Oceanicoccus sp. KOV_DT_Chl: one gene and its partner. The protein of the gene in region 1 interacts with the protein of each later gene in a pairwise test. Links are inferred from orthologs where the notes say so. Each region holds a gene or a part of one and is shown in the gene's direction. Other genes may lie near its edges. The genes, in order: UNITIG_RS02570 and grxD.

Evidence for each region.
Region 2: the proteins of UNITIG_RS02570 (region 1) and grxD interact in binary tests that used the Escherichia coli proteins (3 or more experiments, as listed by UniProt). The link is inferred for Oceanicoccus sp. KOV_DT_Chl from one-to-one orthologs.

Annotation. Positions count from the first base shown.
Region 1 is NZ_FQLF01000001.1:556,565-559,871, forward strand. The notes cover bases 251-3,229. They hold UNITIG_RS02570 (BolA family transcriptional regulator), read left to right. Parts: upstream 251-1,570; coding sequence 1,571-1,888; downstream 1,889-3,229. Other genes in these bases: UNITIG_RS02565 (EAL domain-containing protein), read left to right, coding at 251-1,512; UNITIG_RS02575 (SDR family NAD(P)-dependent oxidoreductase), read left to right, coding at 2,020-2,883; UNITIG_RS02580 (acyl-CoA dehydrogenase family protein), read left to right, coding at 3,016-3,229. Also shown: more of UNITIG_RS02565, read left to right, coding at 1-250; more of UNITIG_RS02580, read left to right, coding at 3,230-3,307. UniProt on the Escherichia coli protein: Transcriptional regulator that plays an important role in general stress response. Has many effects on cell morphology, cell growth and cell division. Acts by regulating the transcription of many genes, including dacA (PBP-5), dacC (PBP-6), ampC and mreB.
Region 2 is NZ_FQLF01000005.1:673,314-676,390, reverse strand. The notes cover bases 283-3,031. They hold grxD (Grx4 family monothiol glutaredoxin), read left to right. Parts: upstream 283-1,365; coding sequence 1,366-1,698; downstream 1,699-3,031. Other genes in these bases: UNITIG_RS20475 (protein kinase), read left to right, coding at 1,854-3,031; UNITIG_RS20485 (acetylornithine transaminase), read right to left, coding at 283-986. Outside these bases: more of UNITIG_RS20485, read right to left, coding at 1-282; more of UNITIG_RS20475, read left to right, coding at 3,032-3,077. UniProt on the Escherichia coli protein: Monothiol glutaredoxin involved in the biogenesis of iron-sulfur clusters.

The DNA of each region.
Region 1 (3,307 bases):
GATTACGCCACTCAGGCTAGAGACTTTATTGCCGAAAATTATCTGTTTCGTGATCATGTAGTTCACTTGTCTACTGAGCAGGCAAGTGATCTTTGGGTATCGACAAATTTATCCAGTGTCGTAGTTGATAATCAGTTAACTCGAATTTTTGGTGTAATGACGGATGTAAGTGACCGCGTTCGCCATACACGTGACATGGAATACCGCGCCAATCATGATGGCTTAACCGGATTACCCAATAGAAGCTATTTTGTTGAGCAATTGGAAAAGGTAATAGCAGTATCTTCTACTAATAATCAGCATGCATTATTTTTATTGGATCTTGACGGTTTCAAGGAAGTGAATGATACCCTGGGTCATGAAACTGGCGATTATTTGTTAAAGCAAATAGGCCCGCGATTAGAACCTGTTTTGGTTGGTCATAATACTACGCTGGCCCGTCTGGGCGGCGACGAATTTGCGGTTTTAATTGAGGACTATGAATCGGTTGACGCAATAACTGCGTTGGCTTCAGCATTAATGCAGGAAATTAAATCACCGTTCACTATTAACGAGTTAGAGCTAGTAGTGGGTGGAAGTGTAGGGATAGCGCTATACCCAACCAACAGTGACTCTGTATCCTCATTGATGCGTTGTGCGGATGTGGCAATGTATCAAGCAAAGCAGCAATCAAGAGACCACTGCTTATATAACAGTGCCAGTGATCATTATTCGGTGCGCCGGCTGTCATTGATGATGGATATTCGTCAGGCTATTAGTAATGACGAGCTGCGTTTATTTTATCAGCCAGTGATTGATTTGCAGACCAATGAAGTAGTGGGCTTCGAAGCGCTGGTACGTTGGATGCACCCACAGCTAGGTCTCTTGCCCCCTGTCGAGTTTATACCGCTAATTGAATTGACTGATATGATTATGCCGGTAACCTGGTGGGTGGTTGAAACGGCTATCCAGCAATTAGCTGAATGGCAAAAAATGGGATGGCAATATTCTATTGCGGTGAATGTTTCTACCCGTAATTTAATTGATGTTGGCTTTGTCAGTTTTATTGATAATTGCCTGCAGCGCTATCAGGTAGATGGCTCAAAGTTGGAAATAGAAATTACCGAAAGCACCTTGATGGCGGACCCGGATAAAGCGCGTCAAGTGTTGCAATCCATTGCCGCCTTGGGCGCACCTATATCCATTGATGATTATGGAACTGGTTATTCATCCTTGGCGTATTTAAGAAGCTTGCCAATCAATACCTTAAAAATTGACCGTACTTTTATCAGTCAGATGATGGCACATAATGAAGATCAAATTATTGTCAATTCAACGGTGCAGCTGGCTCATAATTTGGGTTTGAATGTGACTGCTGAAGGCATTGAAGATTTGCAAATCATTGATACTTTAAAGCAATTGGGTTGCGATAAAGGACAGGGCTATTTTTATTGTAAGCCGGTACCTGTTGATGAGCTGGAAGTATGGCTGTCGTTATATAATCGTCAGAGCGTGTTAAGCAAGGCGCAATAAGCGTTGCTATTAAGAATCTAGCACTATTCTGAAATTTAAATTAGCTATTGGATTTTTTATGAGTGTCCAGTCTGACATTGAATCAAAACTGTCTTCCTCGCTGTCACCTTTGTTTTTAGATGTGCTCAATGAAAGTCATATGCACAGCGTCCCTCCAAATTCAGAAACTCATTTCAAAGTCGTTGTAGTGTCCGCGGAATTTGATAGCAAGCGCAGCGTTGCCCGTCACCAAATGATTTATAAGGTGTTGGCCGATGAACTGGCTGGCCCGGTGCATGCGTTAGCGCTGCATACTTATACAGCCGATGAGTGGCAGCAGCGTAATAATTTGGCGCCTGATTCACCTGACTGTTTAGGTGGCAGTAAAGCTGACTAGTACGGCTTAAATTACCATTCTTTTATCATTGCTCTGGCGGATTGTTTTTTAATGCTCATCCGTTACTCTTGCTTGGTTAATTTTTTGATTGATGTTATCTGCGATGTGATAACCGTTGCTGCGAGGTGGGTATGAGTTTGCAAGAAAATCGGGTGGTCGTGGTGACTGGCGCAAGTCGTGGTGCTGGCAAAGGCATTGCCCTGGCGCTCGGTGGCTTAGGTGCCACCGTTTATGTAACCGGGCGCACAATCAACGAAGGTGATGCTGATTTACCCGGCACTGTGGCTGCCACTGCGGATGAGATTAGTCGCCGCGGTGGTAACGGTATCGCTGTGGTTTGTGATCATGGCGATGATCGGCAAGTACAGGCACTCTTCGCCCGGGTTGAACGTGAGCAGGGCCGGTTGGATATTCTGGTTAATAATGCTTTGCTGGTGCCAGAGGGTTTGGTTGATCACGGTCCGTTCTGGCAAAAGCCGTTAGCGCTGCAAGATATTTTAAATGTGGGTATGCGATCCAGTTATGTTGCCAGTTATTACGCTGCGCCGTTGCTGGTCAAGAACGGTGAGGGTTTAGTGGTTAATACATCATCGTTTGGGGGACGTTGCTATATGCATGGTCCGGCTTATGGCGCTGGTAAAGCAGCGGTGGATAAAATGGCCCATGATATGGCGGTTGATTTTAAACCCTATAATGTGGCGGTCATCTCTTTATGGATGGGCTTGCTTAAAACCGAGCGGACCCAGCGCGTGTTTGATGCTGAACCTGAACTTTATGCCGATATGGAAGCCGGTGCCGAGTCTCCGGAGTTTTCTGGGTTGGTCATTGATGCATTGGCTAAAGACCCTCAGCGCATGCAGCGCAGCGGTAAGATTTGGGTGGGTGCTGAGTTAGGTAGTGAGTATGGTGTGGTGGATATCAATGGTAAGCAGCCGCCATCGCACCGGTCGATGTTAGGTGACCCAACCAGTTATAACCCGGCTGTTATTGAATAAACCGATTTTGGTGAGGGGTTTATTCAGCAGTAATGGTTGCATATCACTTATATGGGGGATGCTGGCATTCGCTTTGGGTTATATTCTTGCTGCTATGAGAGTAAGTGTTCCCTTAGTCACGTGGAGTTGAGTATGTCAGATCAATACAGTTTAGCGTCTTCCAGAGCAAAAGATCTTATCGCCAAAGCCGAAGCCTTGCAGCCAGTTTTGGCCGAGCGAGCCGCTCGTTGTGCACAAATTCGTCGCATTCCCGATGAAACTATTCAGGATTTTCAGGATGCAGGCTTTTTTAAAATTCTGCAGCCAGAGCAGTGGGGCGGCTACGCTATGGACCCGCAGGTATTTTATGCGGTGCAGTTAAAAATTTCTGAAGCCTGTATGTCGAGTGGTTGGGTGCTAGGTGTAGTGGCAGTCCACAATTGGC
Region 2 (3,077 bases), on another replicon or contig:
TCAATGCCTATCATTAAGCCCTGGCCTCTTACTGCTTTAATCATCGGTTGTTGCTGTTGCGCAGCACTAAATTGCTGCAACATATATTCGCCTAACTGCTTGGCGTTATCGCAAAGCTGTTGTTGCTCAATAGTATCAACGACTGCTTGCGCTGCGGCACAAACTAAAGGGTTGCCGCCATAAGTGGAGCCATGATTACCTGGTCCAAAAGTTTCCGCCGCTTTGCCATGAGCCAAGCATGCACCAATAGGTAAGCCATTGCCCAGACCTTTGGCGGTCGTGACCACATCGGGCAAAATACCGTGATGCTGATAGGCAAAGTAAGTGCCGGTTCTGCCATTACCGCTTTGAACCTCGTCAAGCATCATCAGCCACTGCTGTTGATCGCACAATTGCCGGATTTCTTTCAGGTAGTTGGCTGGAGGAATATTGATACCGCCTTCCCCTTGAATTGGCTCGACTAACACGGCAACGACATTGCTCTTATTGCGGGCAATGTTACTCAAAGCCTCAATATCACCAAAGGGGGCACGAATAAAGCCACTGACCAGCGGTTCAAAACCTGCTTGGATTTTTCGATTGCCTGAAGCGGTCAGCGTTGCCATTGTTCTTCCATGAAAAGCGTTAGACATCACAATGATTTGGGGTTGCTCAATGTCCTTGTTGTGGCCATAAAGGCGAGCAATTTTAATTGCCGCTTCATTAGCTTCGGCGCCTGAGTTGCTGAAAAAAACCGTATCCATGCCGGACACTTTACAAAGAGATTCTGCCAGTTGTTGCTGACGTTCGACACCATAGAGGTTGGAGGTGTGGATGAGCTTTTCAGCTTGTTGTTGGATAGCAGCCGTTACTGTGGGATGGGCGTGACCAAGGGCGTTAACACCAATACCACTAATGGCATCCAGATAGTCCTTGCCATCACTATCAAATAGACGTGCGCCCACACCATGGCTAAAGCTCACGGGTAAGCGACTATAAGTATTCATGACGGCGTTCACAGCGGTATCCTCAAATTCAACTATCAGTTTTTAGCTGAAAAATTATAGCCAAAAACGCAAAAAGGCAGCTGGAGCTGCCTAAATTAAGAACTAATCATATAGTGCTGACATGGGTTTGGCAATTGTCTAGTGACGAATTTTAGCGGGTATAGTCTGTTTACGAGCATGCTAACGAAAGGCCATTGAGGTTGGGTGGCGGAACAAATTGAATTGGCGACGGACTAATCTATAAGTATTATTGCTGAGTAATTTAGTCGGGCATTTTGCTGGTATTCACGTTACAATGACCGTCTATTTAACCCGATTTTGTAACCTGGTAGTTGTTTGCGGACAATTACGTTTTTAGATTTAAGCCAAGGTAAGCCTGATGGACATAATGGAAACAATTAAAGATCAAGTCGAAAGCAACCCGATTATTTTGTATATGAAGGGCTCCCCCAATCAACCGCAGTGCGGATTTTCGGCGCGGACGGTGCAATCGCTGATGTCCTGTGGAGAGCGCTTTGCTTTTGTAGATATATTGTCTAACCCTGAGATTCGTGCCAACTTACCGGTTTATGCAAACTGGCCAACATTTCCGCAGTTGTGGGTAAATGGGGAGCTGGTCGGCGGTTGTGATATCGTTTGCGATATGTTTGATAAGGGTGAATTGCAGACTTTGATTAAAGATGCTGCCCAGGCAACGGCAGAGAGCGAATAGCGCTGTAGCGCGAGGATTGCAAAAGCCGTCCCAGTTCGATTGTTTACAGATTAAAACCGCTCCTTATGGGCGGTTTTTTGGTTCTGATAGGTATAAGCTTTAGCCAGAACTGTGATATAAAAAAGACATACTGATAATAGTGATAATAAGCGCACATCAACTGGGTTCTTAGGGGTAGTCAAATCAAAATAGATATTCCCGGATATCGAGTCGTCCGTCCCATTGGGCGTGGTGGCATGGCGACAGTCTATTTAGCCATTCAGGAAAGCTTTCAGCGTGAAGTGGCGCTGAAGGTCATGTCTCCGCTGTTGTCGCAAGATGAGAGCTTCAGTGAGCGATTTTTACGGGAAGCAAGAATCGTTAGTCGATTGGTGCATCCACATATAGTCACCGTACATGATGTGGGTATTCAAAATGGCCACCATTATTTGTCGATGGAGTACATCGAGGGGCAGGATTTAAAGGATCGATTGCCCAGCCTTAATAGTGAACAGTTATTCCGTATTGTTGCTGAAGTTGCCAGAGCGTTGGATTATGCCGGTCGCAAAGGTTATGTGCATCGTGATGTAAAACCTGAAAATATTATGATCCATAATCTGGACGGCCGAGCGGTGTTGATGGATTTTGGTATTGCGCGAGCGGCAGACTCTGCCAGCACAATGACACGCACAGGTACTGCCTTGGGTACGCCGCATTATATGAGCCCGGAGCAGGCCAGGGGCGAAGCGATTGATTCACGGTCTGACCTTTATAGTTTAGGTGTGCTGATTTATTACATGTTGGCAGGGCGCGTGCCCTATGAAGCGGAGTCCCCAGTGGCGGTGGGAATAAAGCATGTTTCTGCCCCTATCCCTAAATTACCTGACGCGCTGTCGGGTTATCAGTATTTGATTGATAAGCTAATGGCGAAAGAGCCAAAAGATCGTTATCAAACAGGCAATGAATTAGTGCAGGCGTTGTCGTTGGTAGATATAGGGGTCTTGGATCAATGGCGTCCTACTCAGGGTTTTGAGTATCTGGGCAGTCATGAGCATACGCCTTTGCGTAGCGAGCAAGTTAGATTAGTGAGCGGCACTAACGCCTCTGCCGACACAGAAGTGCTGCAGCGGGCCGCTGCCGTAAGTAAGGCACCACCGAGTGCTGGTGATGGCTCAGCAGAGGAGTCATTACATATCCCGAAAGAAGATTTACAGCGACCGCAGCAAGCGAATAAGCAGCAGTGGATATTTGCCGTGCCGATTGTCGCCGCGTTAATTTTTGCGGGCTATATGTACAGTAACAATGACCGTCGACAAACCGCGGCAGAGCTTACCGATAAAGTGCCGGAGGTAACTACACAGAATGCACCGTCAAAAGCAGTACCCACACAAAATGAAAGT